Metallumcola ferriviriculae: one gene and its partner. The protein of the gene in region 1 interacts with the protein of each later gene in a pairwise test. Links are inferred from orthologs where the notes say so. Each region holds a gene or a part of one and is shown on either strand. Other genes may lie near its edges.

Region 1 (7,259 bases):
CAAGATATAGTACAGCTTCTAGCTTCAGGGACTAAAGTAAACCAACAGGATTTAGAAAAAGAATTGCTGCTCCAATTAAGCTGTAAAGGGGCTATCAAAGAAGGACAGTACCTTGATAAGGCTGAAATGGAAATTTTGATTAGACAGTTAGCCAAGACTTCATACCCATTATCGTGTCCTCACGGCAGACCCATAGTCATCAAGCTTAGTATAGCGGATTTAAAAAAGTTATTTTTACGTCAGGAGTAGATTTTTGATGAGATTACCACTAGCCGCAATTGTAGGGCCTACTGCAGTGGGTAAATCTGCCGTGGCAGTAGAGGTTGCTGACCGCCTGAATGGGGAAATTGTTTCTGCTGATTCTATGCAGGTCTATCGTCAGATGGATATAGGTACGGCAAAAATTTCCGCCGATGAAATGATTGCCACAGGCGGCAGACTAATACCTCATCATTTGATTAACGTGGTATCGCCTGACGAAGATTATAGCGTCGCCCGTTATCAACAAGACGCGCGCACTCTAATCAGGGAAGTTAACAGCCGAAACGAGTTGCCAATATTAGTGGGAGGTACTGGACTGTACGTTCAAAGTGTTATTGACCCTTATCACTTCGGCAAGGAGCCCGGTGACAAAAATATCCGAAATAAAATCAGGACCAAGATTAAGATTGAAGGGTTGGACAAAATCCACCAAGAACTTAGGGAGGTTGACCCTCAGGCCGGAGAAAAAATTCATCCTAATGATGAAAAAAGAATAATTAGGGCCTTAGAATACTATTATAGTAGAGGGGAACGAATTTCTGATAACTATTACAAGAAAAAAATATCTCTTTACAATCTTGCAATGGTAGGATTGACCATGGACCGGCAGCTATTATACCAACGTATTAACAAACGGGTCGATAAAATGATTGAAGCGGGCCTTTTGGATGAGGTTAGAATGTTATTAAACCAAGGATATCCACGGAATCTTCCTGCCATGCAAGGGCTTGGTTATAAGCAGATGGCTGCTTTCTGTGTCGGGGATTTAAGTTGGGATGAAGCTATTCGTGTACTTAAGCGAGATACCAGAAGATTTGCTAAAAGGCAATTAACATGGTTTCGTCGGGATGAGAGAATTGTTTGGATAGACGTTTCCCACATGGCTGAGGATGATATCATCTGTAAAATAACGGAATATATTTGCAGGACTCTGTAAAAGGTTGTAGAATAGGTTAACAAGAAAAATTTGGAGGGCTGTTCAAGATGAGTAAAACCCAGATTAACTTGCAGGACACTTTTCTTAATCAAGTGCGGAAAGAAAACATTTCTGTAACTGTATTTTTGGTCAATGGTTTTCAAATCAAGGGTAATGTCAAGGGGTTTGATAACTTTACTGTTGTTTTGGATGTCGACGGAAAACAACAGATGGTTTATAAGCACGCAATTTCTACTATTGTTCCATACAAGCCTGTAAGTTTGATGAACGAGTAGAAGCAAAATAGATCAATAAAACTCCCGGTATTATAGCGGGAGTTTTTCTCTTTTTGCAGGAATTCAATGATGGATGGCGAAAACTTATCGGGTTATACCACGTACTGGAGGGATTGTAATGAAAAAGTTTTTTTTATTGTTGATAGTTTCCCTGATTTTAACAACCGGCTGTGGCAGCGGCGGAGCTAATGAAGAGCAGCCTTTACGTATTGGAGTGTTACCCATTGAAGATAGTTTACCGTTGTTTGTAGCTGAAGCGGAGAACATTTTCGTTGAAAATGGTGTAGATGTCGAATTAGTTTCCTTTAATAGTGCCAGGGATAGGGATATGGCACTTCAAGCCGGAGAGATAGACGGTGAAGTAGCTGACATTCTCGCTGCAGCCTTGTTGGAGAAAAGTGAAGTGGATGTATCTATTATTTCTCTTACCTTAGGTACTATTCCCCAGGAGGGAAGGTTTGCTCTCTTAACCAGTCCAAATTCAGGATTAGACAGCCTGGCGAAGGTAGATAGTCTCTCTGTGGCCATTTCTGAGAACACAATTATTGAATATGTCTTGGACCAACTGATCGAAGTAGGGAGTATTAACAAAGAAAAAGTTGATAAAGTGTCTATCCCTCGCATACCTGAGCGTTTGCAGCTACTGCTGGCTGATAAAATTGATGCGGCAGTATTGCCCGACCCATTAGCATCCCTTGCTGAAGCTAAAGGTGCTCATGTGATTTTAGATGACACTAAAATAAATGATAATATTAGTCAGGTGGTCGTGCTGTTTACAAAGGATACAGTACAAGAAAACGCTGGCGCGGTGACAAAGATGATTGATGCATATGATCAGGCGGTGGAGATTTTCAACGCTAACCCTGATAGTTATCGCCAATTGTTTATTGAAAAGGCTAGAGTACCACAAGACATTCAGAATAGTTACCAGGCACCAAAATTCTCGCCTGCACAAGTACCGGCGCAGGCGGATGTTGACCGACTATTGAACTGGGCAAAAGCAAAAAATTTGATACCTGGTGGAATTTCCTATGAACAATTGATAGACAACTCCTTTGTAAAGGAATGATGTGATTGATAGCTGTAGATAATGTTTCCCTTTCTTATGGGGGGCATCAGCATCATCAAGCATTGGCTAATATTAGTATGGACGTTAAATCAGGCGAATCTATGGCATTAATCGGGCCATCGGGATGCGGCAAGAGCTCCCTTCTTTTTCTTATAGCAGGATTGGTTTTTCCCCAAAGAGGGAAAATTTTAGTGGCAGATGAAAATGTTGCCGGACCGCGACAAGATGTGGCTCTTATTATTCAGAACTATGGCCTATTTCCGTGGAAAACAGTATGGGATAATGTAATCCTTGGTCTCAAATTACGAAAGCTGGATCATGCCAAACAGAAACAAAAAGTCAGCCAGCTGTTAAATGTTTTGGGATTGGCAGACTATCAGGATAAATATCCAAACCAGCTCAGTGGAGGTCAGCAGCAGCGGGTAGCAGTAGCCAGAGCACTGGCATTGGAACCGATGCTGCTGTTGATGGACGAGCCATTTTCTGCACTGGATGCATTAACCAGGGAAAGTTTACAGGAAATGGTTCTTGATATTTGGTTGGAAAACAAAATGACTTTGGTTTTTGTTACCCATAGCATTGAAGAAGCAGTTTTTCTAGGGCAAAAGATTGCCATCTTTACTCCGGGACCGGGAAGGATTACCACCATTGTAGAAAATTCGGGCATGGGTGCAAAAGAATTTCGTGCTACCAAGCAATTTTATCAACAGTGCAGTAAGGTCAGGAAACTACTGGAGGACGGTCAACATGAGTCAGCATAAAGTACGATGGTGGCAGTATGTCTTGTCCCTGGCAGGATTGCTGACTGTTTGGCAGATTGCGGCTATGCTAGTCGATAGTCCGGTCTTTCCTGAGCCGATAAATGCTATTATAGCATTTGCCCTGGAATTTCGTGGTGAAATGATACATCATTTCGTTGTAAGCACCTACCGAGTAGTAATAAGTTTGTTTTTGGCTATGCTAGCTGCAATTCCTCTTGGACTGCTGCTGGGCCGTAACCCTAAAATTGACCGTTTTGTGGCTCCGGCTGTTTATATGGTGTATCCAATACCAAAAATAGTTTTTTTTCCTTTGATTATGATTCTGTTGGGCATTGGTAATGTTTCGAAAATCTTTATTATTACACTAATAGTATCATTTCAGATTTTAGTTTCCACTAGGGATGCAGCCAAGGGAGTCCCTCAAGCATCAGTATATTCTGCCCGATCACTAGGGGCTAAAGGGTGGCAGGTATATCGTCATGTTATTGTACCCGCCTGCTTGCCAGAAATGATAACTGCTTTAAGAATTAGTTTGGGTACTGCGGTTGCCGTGCTGTTTCTCGCAGAAACCGTGGCTGGTTCCAGCGGACTAGGCTACTTCATTCTTTCAGCAATGTATCGAGCGGAATATAGCGCCATGTTTGCCGGCATTATGGCAATGGGTCTATTGGGATTGATGCTCTATTATTTTGTTGATCTCTTCGAGAAGATGTTTTGCAGTTGGCAGCATTTATAACGGGGCAGAAAGCCTCGTTATTTTATTTGCCCGGCGTATCTGTGGGGCGATAGGTTGAAAGAAACCTTGCAACAAGAAATTATTATGGCGTTACCTTATTCGATTTTACGCAAAATATTGCCATGCATGCGTATAATTAAGTAGTACAAATGAGGTGAGCTGCTGTGGATATAAAACTGCGCTACGGAAATGGTGGAGGATCCAAGAATAAATATAGAGGCAATCTATCTGAGAAGGGAAAGATTTCTAGCTTAGTGGAGCAGGGTGAAATTAGCCCGGCTAAGGCCCTGCGCATGTTAAAATCAGGTAATGGCAAGGCCGATACCGGCGGCAACGATAGCTCTGCGTCCCGAAAGACCAACGGAGTTAATAAAGGGCAAGTACAAGAGAGCAGTGTGGAAGATGTGCTCGCTGAACTAAACCAACTGGTAGGTTTAGAGGCAGTAAAACACTTAGTAAAGGAATTAAGAGCGTTTATCGATATTCAGCAGCAAAGGCAGCAAATGCACCTGCGCACTGAACCCCTAGTGATGCACATGATTTTTCGCGGCAACCCCGGTACTGGTAAAACTACAGTAGCTCGCATTATCGGTCAATTATTTAAGGAAATGAATGTTCTTCCTAAAGGGCACTCGATAGAAGTAGAACGAGCTGATTTGGTAGGTGAATACATTGGACACACCGCACAAAGGACCAAAGAACAGGTTAAGAAAGCCCTGGGAGGGATATTGTTTATCGATGAAGCATACTCGTTAGCTAGGGGCGGGGAAAAAGATTTTGGTAAAGAAGCAATTGATGTGTTGGTCAAGGCGATGGAGGACCATAAAGATGACTTTATTTTAATTTTGGCAGGTTATAGAGACGAGATGGATTGGTTTTTACTTACTAACCCCGGCCTGCGTTCACGGTTCCCAATACATATAGACTTTCCAGACTATACTGTTGATGAGTTACTTGGCATCAGCGATTTAATGTTGGAAAAAAGAGAATACAGTTTAACTCCCGGCGCGAAAGTTGAACTACGAAAATTAGTCAACAATAAACTAATTTATGGTCATGAGCATAGTGGGAATGCCCGGTTGGTACGAAACATTATTGAAAAGGCAATTCGGCGTCAGGCAGTTAGGTTGGTAAATCACCATAATTTAGGCAGAAAGGAGCTAATGAGAATTACTCCGGAAGACCTAAGGGAGGCTGTGAAAAATGACAGCTAAGAAAATTTTACTTGCTGGGAGAACCAATGTAGGGAAAAGTCTTTTAGCCTTAACTTTAACCAGATTTTTAGGTATTAACACATTGCCAATTACTTGGCACAATTATCCTAATAAAAACCAAACATATAGATTTAACTTCGCTATAGCCAAACAAAAATTGGTCAATGCTGCTGAGTATCATACACAGGGGCTTTATGACATCAACATTGAATTGTCTAAACTGACTAAATTGCAGTTGGTGGATACTACTGCGTTAACTGACGAAGTTCATCCAAAGAAACAGTTGCGGCAATACATGGCTATGACAATAGAAGCAATTCAAGATTGTGATTGTTTAATACATATTTATGATGCCGAGTATTATACCGACCACCCGATTGCCGATATCGATCGCAGTTTGATGGAATTAGAAACAAAAGGTAAGTATATATCTGTTGTAAACAAAATCGACACCTTAAAAGCTAATGTAGGCGTGCAAAGAATTCAATCCCTTGCAGGGGAGAATTCTTTTCTGTGTTCATGTACCACCGGCCAAGGCATAGTAGCCTTGAGGCAGGAATTATTAAAGCTTTTAAAAGTTTAATTCGAACCCGGCTAGCAGCTTTTTTGTTTTTGGGATAGTGACCCATTTATGGCTAAACATATCATTTATTGACAAACTAATAATCAACTAATAATATTGGATTAGAAAGATGGAACAGGGGGGAAAATGTTGGACTTTACTGACGAGCAGATAAAACGCTATTCTAGACATATTATTCTTAAAGAAATTGGTGGTAAAGGACAGAAGAAGTTGCTAAATTCAAAAGTGTTGGTGGTAGGCGCAGGGGGGTTAGGCTCACCAGCCAGTCTTTATCTAGCTGCCGCCGGTGTTGGCACTTTGGGGATTATTGACTATGATATTGTCGAACTGTCCAACCTGCAGCGGCAGGTGCTGCATGGAACTGAAGACGTGGGCAAGGCTAAAGTAGAATCTGCGAAAGAAACATTAAACAGATTAAATCCTGATGTACATGTGATACCACACTTTAAAAAACTGGATAAGGAAAATATTTCCGAACTAATAGATGACTATGATTTAATCGTAGACGGAGTAGATAATTTTGCTGCTAGGTACTTACTAAATGATGCTTGTATTATGCGGGGCAAGCCCTTGGTGGAAGCAGGAATATTACGCTGGGATGGTATGATTATGACTATTGAGCCTAATGCAGGTCCATGCTACCGATGCGTATTCCCTTCGCCGCCGCCGCCCGGAAGCGTACCTTCGTGTCAGGAGGCTGGTGTGTTGGGAGCAATTGCCGGAGTAATGGGCGTACTTCAGGCAACCGAAGCGGTAAAATACTTACTTGGCGTAGGGGATAACCTGATTGGCAGAATGCTTCTTTTCAATGCCTTAGAAAGCCAATTTAGAGAAGTCGAAATATCTAGAGAAGATAAATGCCCAGTATGTGGTAACAACCCATCTATTACTTCATTGGAGGAATATGAGCTTCAGTGCTCAGTCCATAATAAATAAAAGTGACGTCTAGCGGCTATACACCATCGAAAAACCCACGAGTATAGCGCTATAAAGAAGTAAATTAGACTTCAATAAAGGAGCGTTTTTATGAGCAGTAACCACATTTTATTAAAGGCACAAGCGCTTTATCCTAAGTTAATTCAAATTTATGAACAATTGCACAAAATTCCTGAATTAGCCTTTGAAGAGTTCAAGACAGCGGAATTACTATCGCAAATATTGGTTAACGAAGGATTTTCTAAGGTCCGTACAGCTATCGCCGGTACAGGATTGGAAGTTAGCATTGGTAACGGTAGTCCCATAGTTGCACTTCGGGCCGACATGGATGCACTGCCCATTCAGGAGGAAACCGGTTTTGCTTTTTCTTCCGTGCATGATGGGCAAATGCACGCTTGCGGCCATGATGCCCATATGACGACCTTAATTGGTGCCGGAATGCTTTTAAAGGATGCGCTTAAAGAAAAACAGGCGGGTGTTAAATTAA
Region 2 (7,379 bases), 1.6 Mb from region 1 along the record:
CAGGGGAGTGGCGATATTTGCAATTTTTGGGTTAGCATTAATTGTGAACCTGCAGATGTGGCCGGAAACTATTGAGACTTTAGCCATGGTGCTTTTCGCCACCCTTATTTCCATGCTCATTGGACTGCCGCTGGGCATTTGGTCCTCGCGTAATGAAGTGGTTAATCGCGTGGTGTCACCAGTACTGGACTTTATGCAAACCATGCCGGCGTTTGTCTATCTAATTCCGGTAATACCTTTCTTTGGTTTAGGTAATGTGCCTGCGGTGATGGCGACAGTAATTTTTGCCATGCCGCCGGTTATTCGTCTTACCAATCTCGGTATCCGGCAGGTGCCGGCCGAATTGATTGAAGCATCCGAGTCCTTTGGCTCTACCCCAAGTCAAAAGCTTTATAAAGTGCAGCTGCCTTTGGCACTGCCTACGATTATGGCAGGAGTCAATCAGACCATTATGTTATCCCTGTCCATGGTGGTTATTGCAGCGATGATTGGGGCCCGTGGTTTAGGCGGTATTATTTGGTCGGCCATTCAGCGCTTGGAGACCGGCAGCGGTTTCGAAAGCGGTATTGGTGTGGTAATTGTTGCTATTATTTTGGACCGTGTTACCCAAAAGGTAAGCGGTAAGAAAACAAGGGAGGAATGATAGGTTAATGAGTAAAAATGTTCTTAAACTAATTGTATTGCTGATCGTATCAATTATGATGGTTACTGCAGTGGGCTGTACTCAAACAGCTCCCGAGGGTGATCAGAAACAGGGGGACCAGGCGGACAAGGGCGGTAATAAGAATCAGGTCGTAGGTAAAATCATCGGTATTGACCCCGGTGCCGGCATCATGTCCACCACTGAGACGGCACTTGAAGAATACGACTTAAACTATGACATAGTTGCAGGCAGTGGTGCTACTATGACTGCTGCATTGGGAGATGCTATCGAAAGTGAGAAGTGGATTGTAGTTACCGGTTGGGCACCGCATTGGAAATTTAATAAGTGGGACCTTAAATTCTTAGATGACCCTAAAGGGATCTACGGCGAAACCGAGCAGGTAAATACTATTGCTCGTAAAGGTTTCAAAGAAGATATGCCCGAAGCATATGCGTTTATGGACGCCTTCCACTGGGATCCAGCTGATATACAGCAGGTGATGTTGATGAACGCCGAGAAAGGAACTACTCCAGCTGGAAACGCCAAAAAATGGGTTGAAGATAACATGGACCGTGTCCAGGAATGGATTCCGGAAGGTTTTGAGATGGGTTCCGGCCAAGGCACAGTTAAATTGGGTTATGTAGAATGGGCCGGCGAAATTGCCAGCACCAACGTAGTCAGTGAAGTATTAAAGAAAATGGGCTATGAAACAGACCTTCTTCCTCTTGGTGCTGCTGCTATGTGGCAGGGGGTTGCTGAAGGCGAATTTGATGTCATGACTTCCGCATGGCTGCCTACTACTCATAAAGCCTACTATGACAAGCGAGAAGCAGATATCGATGATTTGGGTGAAAACATGAAAGGTACCCGTATCGGTCTTGTTGTACCTAAATATGTGACTATCGATTCCATCGAGGAACTGAACGAGAATACAGAGAAGTTCCAGAAACCTTAAAACAAGGATAACTAAAAAGTATAGCGGCAGTGGTGATAGACACCACTGCCGTTTTCAACTCTAGGTCCGGCGCCACCTCCTTTTGGCAATAATAGCAGGATTTAATGAATTTGGCACGAATTAGGAATAATAATTGCGTCTCTGTAAAAATCAAATGTTTACACAGGAGGGCAAAAGATGCGTATTTTTATTGACAGTGCTAATGTACAGCATATCCGGGAAATTAGTGCCACGGGAATAGTCAGTGGTGTCACCACCAACCCGTCACTAATTGCTAAAGAGGGTCGTAATTTCCGGCAGGTGGTTCAGGAGATTACGGAAATAGTTGATGGGCCTATCAGTGCCGAGGTAATTAGTCTAGATGCGGCAGGTATGATTTCCGAAGCAGAGGAACTGGCCAAGATCCATCCCAATGTAGTGATTAAAATACCCATGACCCAGGAAGGTTTAGCAGCAGTCTACCGCCTTAATGACAAGGGGATTAGGACCAATGTGACGCTGGTTTTTTCTACCAACCAAGCCCTGCTTGCTGCTCGCGCGGGAGCTGCATATGTCAGCCCGTTTGTTGGCCGGCTTGATGATATTGGGCATGATGGGACGGCAATTATTGGTGAGATTGCCGCAGTATTTGATATCCACGCCTTGGAAACAGAGATAATAGCTGCGAGTATTCGCCATCCGCTCCATGTTACCCAGGCCGCATTGGCTGGAGCCCACATTGCTACCATACCGTATAAGGTAATTCAGCAAATGACCAAACACCCGCTCACAGATGCGGGTATAGAACGATTTCTTGCAGACTGGGAAACCGTCAAAAACAAATAACTTGACAAAATGGTGCCAGGCACCATTTTGTCAAGTTATTTAAAAAAAGGGAGAGATATCATGGAAAGAGAATTAGCACTTGAGTTTGCCCGAGTGACCGAATTGGCAGCACTTGCTGCCGGACGGTGGATGGGCAGAGGAGACAAAGAAGCAGCGGATGATGCGGCGGTTCGCGCCATGCGAGCGGTTTTCGATACTGTCAGCATCGATGGGACCATAGTAATCGGCGAAGGGGAAATGGATGAGGCCCCAATGCTTTACATTGGCGAAAAAGTTGGACAGGGTACGGCGCCCCAGGTGGATGTGGCGGTTGACCCGTTGGAAGGAACTAATATTGTCGCAAAAGGTCTTACTGGCGCAATCGCGGTATTGGCTGTGGCGCCTAAGGGCAATTTACTGCACGCGCCTGATATGTATATGGATAAAATAGCTGTTGGCCCACGGGCTAAAGGAACCATTAATCTGGATGCACCGGTGGAAGAAAACCTAAAGGCTGTAGCTAATGCTTTGGGCAAAGAAGTAGGCGACCTAACTGTGGTAATCTTGGACCGTTCTCGTCATAGTAAAATTATCGAAGCGTGCCGCAAGGCCGGAGCGCGTATCAGGTTGATTACAGACGGTGATGTATCCCCGGCTGTGGCTACTGCCTTTCCGGAATCCGGCGTAGATATCATGATGGGCATTGGCGGTGCTCCCGAAGGAGTGCTGGCGGCTGCCGCGCTGCGTTGTCTCGGGGGAGAAATGCAGGGGCGTTTGGTCCCAATGGAAGCTGGAGAAAAGGAACGGGCAGAAGAGATGGGTATCGTACCCGTAGATAAACTTCTCGGCATGGATGAACTGGCCTTAGGTGATGATGTCATCTTTGTCGCTACCGGAATAACCGATGGTAGTCTACTGCAGGGGGTACGGTATTATGCCGACCGGGCAACCTCTCATACTTTAGTAATGCGTGGCACTACAGGTACCATACGCTTTGTAGAAGCACATCATCGTTTGGACAAAAAGCCCTTCTGGGAAGATCTTAAGGTATAGTAATAATTATGTGCAGACTTGTGTGATGCACATAATTCGAAATATTAGTAAGGTGTAGTAGAGATAAATGCAAATAAGTGACAAAATGGTGCCTGACACCATTTTGTCACTTATTGTTTGTTAAATTGACTAGAATCTGCCAATAGTGGTATACTAATACTTAGACTGGACAGACAACCTTCTTCATTTGAAGAAGGTCCCTCTTTGTCTACCCTTCATTTAAGTCCGGCATTCAATTATAAATCCATTTAGATAATCCAAAAAAGTAAAGAAGTGCAGAGGTGAAAAAATGAATATTTCCGATCTTGAAGGTAAGACCATGGCGGAGCTTTTAAAAGTGGCCCGCGGGCTTGAGGTTTCCGGATACTCTAAGCTGCGTAAAAAAGAACTGATTTTTGAAATCCTTAAAGCCAAGACTGAAAAGGATGGGCATCTATTTGCTCAGGGGGTACTGGAGATACTTCCGGATGGATATGGTTTTTTACGTCCGTTCGCATACCTGCCCAGCAATGATGATATTTATGTATCCCCGTCTCAGATAAGACGTTTTGACCTGCGTACCGGGGATTTGGTAGCAGGCCAGGTGCGTCCGCCCAAGGATATGGAACGCTATTTTGCTCTGCTCAGGGTGGAAACTGTCAATAATCTGGACCCGGAATTGTCTCAGGAGAGATTGCATTTTGATGGGCTGACGCCCATTTATCCCTTGGAGCGGCTGACTCTGGAAACGGAAAAAACAGGAATAGCTACCCGCATTATTGATTTAATTGCTCCCTTGGGCAAAGGGCAAAGGGGACTAATTGTATCTCCGCCCAAGGCGGGAAAAACCACACTGTTGAAAAGGATTGCAAACAGCATTACCGCCAATTCACCGGATACAGAGTTATTGGTGCTGTTGATTGATGAGCGCCCGGAAGAGGTTACGGATATGCAGCGTTCGGTGGCTGGCGAGGTAGTCAGTTCGACCTTTGATGAACCGCCGGAAAATCATGTTAAGGTGGCGGACATGGTGCTGGAGCGCGCTAAGCGCCTGGTTGAGCACAAGAAAGATGTCATCATCCTGATGGACAGCATTACCCGTCTGGCACGGGCTCATAACTTAGTGGTGCCCCCCAGTGGGCGGACATTGTCAGGCGGGGTGGACCCCTCTGCGCTGCATAAGCCAAAACGGTTTTTTGGTGCGGCCAGGAATATCGAAGAAGGGGGCAGCTTGACTATCTTGGCTACTGCCCTGGTAGAGACCGGCAGCCGCATGGATGATGTCATTTTCGAGGAGTTTAAAGGCACCGGTAATATGGAACTTATACTTGACCGCCGCTTGGCGGAAAGAAGGGTGTTCCCGGCTATAGATGTTAAACGATCAGGTACCCGAAAGGAAGAGCTGCTGTTAAATAAAGAGGAACTGGAGCTCACCTGGAAGTTTAGGCATACTACCAATAATAAGGCGCCTCATGAAGTGACGGAAATGCTGATTGATGCTCTAAAGAAAACCAGCAGAAATGCCGACCTTTTACGGGTGCTGCCCCAGCTGTTTCCGTAAAAAAAGGCATTAATCAGCGAGAAATAGTTATTGCCCTCCTTTGCGAGGGCAATTTCGGTATAAAATAAAGGTGGTTCGGCAAAAATAATTGCTGTATCAAGCGTGCAGAAAATATTTCCATAAGGAGGAACTTTAGCATGCGTAGAAAAGTGATATTTTTGCTTGTTGTCATATTACTGACAGCCGGTACGGAAGCAGCCTTTGCCGGCCAATCAGTGACCGAACCACAGGAAAATAATTTTGTTACTGAATACCAGGTTTCCCCAGGGGATAGCTTGACCGCCATTGCCAAAAGGCATGAAATGGACTGGGAATTAGTGGCGGCCATGAATAATATCGATAACCCCAATAAGATCTATCCCGGCCAGCAGTTGTTTCTGCCGGTAATGCAGCAGGATCATGTTGTTGTCGGGCACGGGGACACTCTTTGGGCCATTGCTCAAAAGTTTGAAGTGAACGTGTCAGACCTGGCTTTTGAAAATGCAATTGAGAATCCGAATGCCCTGGAAGCGGGTATGAGGCTGCGTATTCCTAGTATGCCGGCGATACCTACCTTCTTACAGGATGAGGTGGTACCGGCACTATCGTCCCGGGGCGCAACCGATTTTTTTCTATCCTGGCCTTTAATTGGTGTCATTACCTCGCCCTATGGTCGGCGGGGTAATGACTTTCATCACGGTATAGACCTAAGCGGTAAAGACTCTGATACTATCCTTGCGGCTGCCGCTGGCAAGGTTACATTCTCGGGATGGTTAAACAGCGTCTACGGTCAGACGGTAATTATTACTCACAACCACAAATATCGTACTCTTTATGCACATAACCGGGGGAATCTGGTAGAAAAAGGTGACAGAGTGACAGTGGGGCAGCCGATCGCCCTTCAGGGTTCGTCAGGCAGGGCCACCGGCCCGCATCTACACCTAGAAGTGTACCGCGACGGCAGTCCGGTAAATCCGCTGGAACTTCTCCCGTAAGCTGTTCGATGGAGAGGAGAAGGAATGATATGTACAGGCTTTTATTTGCCAATGAACAAGGTGAACTGCGGGATCATCCCACCTGGGGGATGGTGGGGCGATCGGGTTTGAGCTTTATCGAACCGCTGCCTGAAGAAATGATACCGCTGCCTGAAGGTGCCACTCTTACGCTGGTGCCGTTCAGCACGCCGGTGGGTATTGACGAGCAGGGTCATTTTGCACCCCTGCACAGCAGCCCCTTTGACGACCAAGAACGGGTTTACCAGGTGGGAGCACTGCTTCCTCAGGGTTTTACCCGTTTACTTTTGCCGGGATTTACCGGCGGAAATGAGAGCGCGCCGCTGCTGGGTTATACTGCTGTGGGCGTCATGGATGGTCAATTTTATGTGGCAGCGGCTCAGACGGATGAACACCATAAGTGGCACCCCAAATTTTTTAATACCGAAGCATTGCCCGGCAAAGTAGCTCGGCTGTCGGCAATCTTTAAAGACAACCGAATTATCCAACAATTGGCCAAATGCGCATTGGACTATGGCTGCTTTACCGCCCAGAATATCTTCTACCGCCGTTGGGAAGCGGGTATTCCCGTATCGCCGGTATGCAATGCCGGTTGTCTGGGTTGTATTTCACTGCAGGAAAGCGAATGCTGTCCCTCGCCCCAGGAGAGAATAGACTTTGTTCCTACCAGCGATGAAGCGGCCCGGTTAATGATTTATCACCTTGCCGGTTCCAGGGGTGAGATTATCAGCTTCGGTCAGGGTTGTGAAGGGGAACCTTCACTGCAAGCAGAGGTAATAGCTAAAGCCATTGAGCAGGTGAGAAAGGAAACTTCCCGGGGTACTATCAATATCAACACCAACGCGGGCTATACCGAGGGCATCAAAAAACTTTGCAGCAGCGGATTAGATTCCATGCGGGTAAGCCTAATTTCTGCTGTTGAGGAGTGTTATCAAGCATATTACCGCCCGAAAAATTATTCACTGGCCAATGTAAAGGAATCCCTAAGCTTTGGTGCGGCTGACGGAGTGCTTACTTCATTAAATTTACTCGCATTTCCCGGCTTCACAGATACCGAACCGGAGTTAGAAGCGCTGATTAGTATGGCCAGGGAAACCCAATTATCCATAATTCAGCTGCGCAACCTTAATATCGACCCTGGGGTTCTGTTTGCTAAGATTAAGCCGGATGGCGAACCGCTGGGCATGTTGACGGCCATTGAAATTCTCCGGGAGGAACTGCCCGGCGTGACCATTGGCAGCTATTCCAAGCCGGTATAGCCATACTAAAGCAATAACTTGACAAAATGGTGCCTGACACCATTTTGTCAAGTTATTGCTGATTAAGATGCTAAAATCCAAAGGGTTGCAAAGGACAGGACCCTATGCTATAATGACAGAAGTGTAATTTAGT

What was found.
Region 2: the proteins of hfq (region 1) and rho interact in binary tests that used the Escherichia coli proteins (3 or more experiments, as listed by UniProt). The link is inferred for Metallumcola ferriviriculae from one-to-one orthologs.

What each region holds. Positions count from the first base shown.
Region 1 is NZ_CP121694.1:2,226,462-2,233,720, forward strand. Bases 1-2,859 are described here. They hold hfq (RNA chaperone Hfq), read left to right. Parts: upstream 1-1,245; coding sequence 1,246-1,473; downstream 1,474-2,859. Other genes in these bases: mutL (DNA mismatch repair endonuclease MutL), read left to right, coding at 1-249; miaA (tRNA (adenosine(37)-N6)-dimethylallyltransferase MiaA), read left to right, coding at 257-1,198; MFMK1_RS11135 (ABC transporter substrate-binding protein), read left to right, coding at 1,592-2,542; MFMK1_RS11140 (ABC transporter ATP-binding protein), read left to right, coding at 2,548-2,859. In the rest of the region: more of MFMK1_RS11140, read left to right, coding at 2,860-3,303; MFMK1_RS11145 (ABC transporter permease), read left to right, coding at 3,290-4,039; MFMK1_RS11150 (AAA family ATPase), read left to right, coding at 4,333-5,253; MFMK1_RS11155 (GTPase), read left to right, coding at 5,243-5,836; MFMK1_RS11160 (HesA/MoeB/ThiF family protein), read left to right, coding at 5,963-6,772; MFMK1_RS11165 (M20 metallopeptidase family protein), read left to right, coding at 6,863-7,259. UniProt on the Escherichia coli protein: RNA chaperone that binds small regulatory RNA (sRNAs) and mRNAs to facilitate mRNA translational regulation in response to envelope stress, environmental stress and changes in metabolite concentrations.
Region 2 is NZ_CP121694.1:579,930-587,308, forward strand. What follows is about bases 2,891-5,869. They hold rho (transcription termination factor Rho), read left to right. Parts: upstream 2,891-3,744; coding sequence 3,745-4,995; downstream 4,996-5,869. Other genes in these bases: glpX (class II fructose-bisphosphatase), read left to right, coding at 2,891-3,455; MFMK1_RS03020 (LysM peptidoglycan-binding domain-containing M23 family metallopeptidase), read left to right, coding at 5,133-5,869. Outside these bases: MFMK1_RS02995 (ABC transporter permease), read left to right, coding at 1-643; MFMK1_RS03000 (glycine betaine ABC transporter substrate-binding protein), read left to right, coding at 651-1,598; fsa (fructose-6-phosphate aldolase), read left to right, coding at 1,776-2,423; more of glpX, read left to right, coding at 2,484-2,890; more of MFMK1_RS03020, read left to right, coding at 5,870-5,969; MFMK1_RS03025 (radical SAM family protein), read left to right, coding at 5,999-7,246. UniProt on the Escherichia coli protein: Facilitates transcription termination by a mechanism that involves Rho binding to the nascent RNA, activation of Rho's RNA-dependent ATPase activity, and release of the mRNA from the DNA template.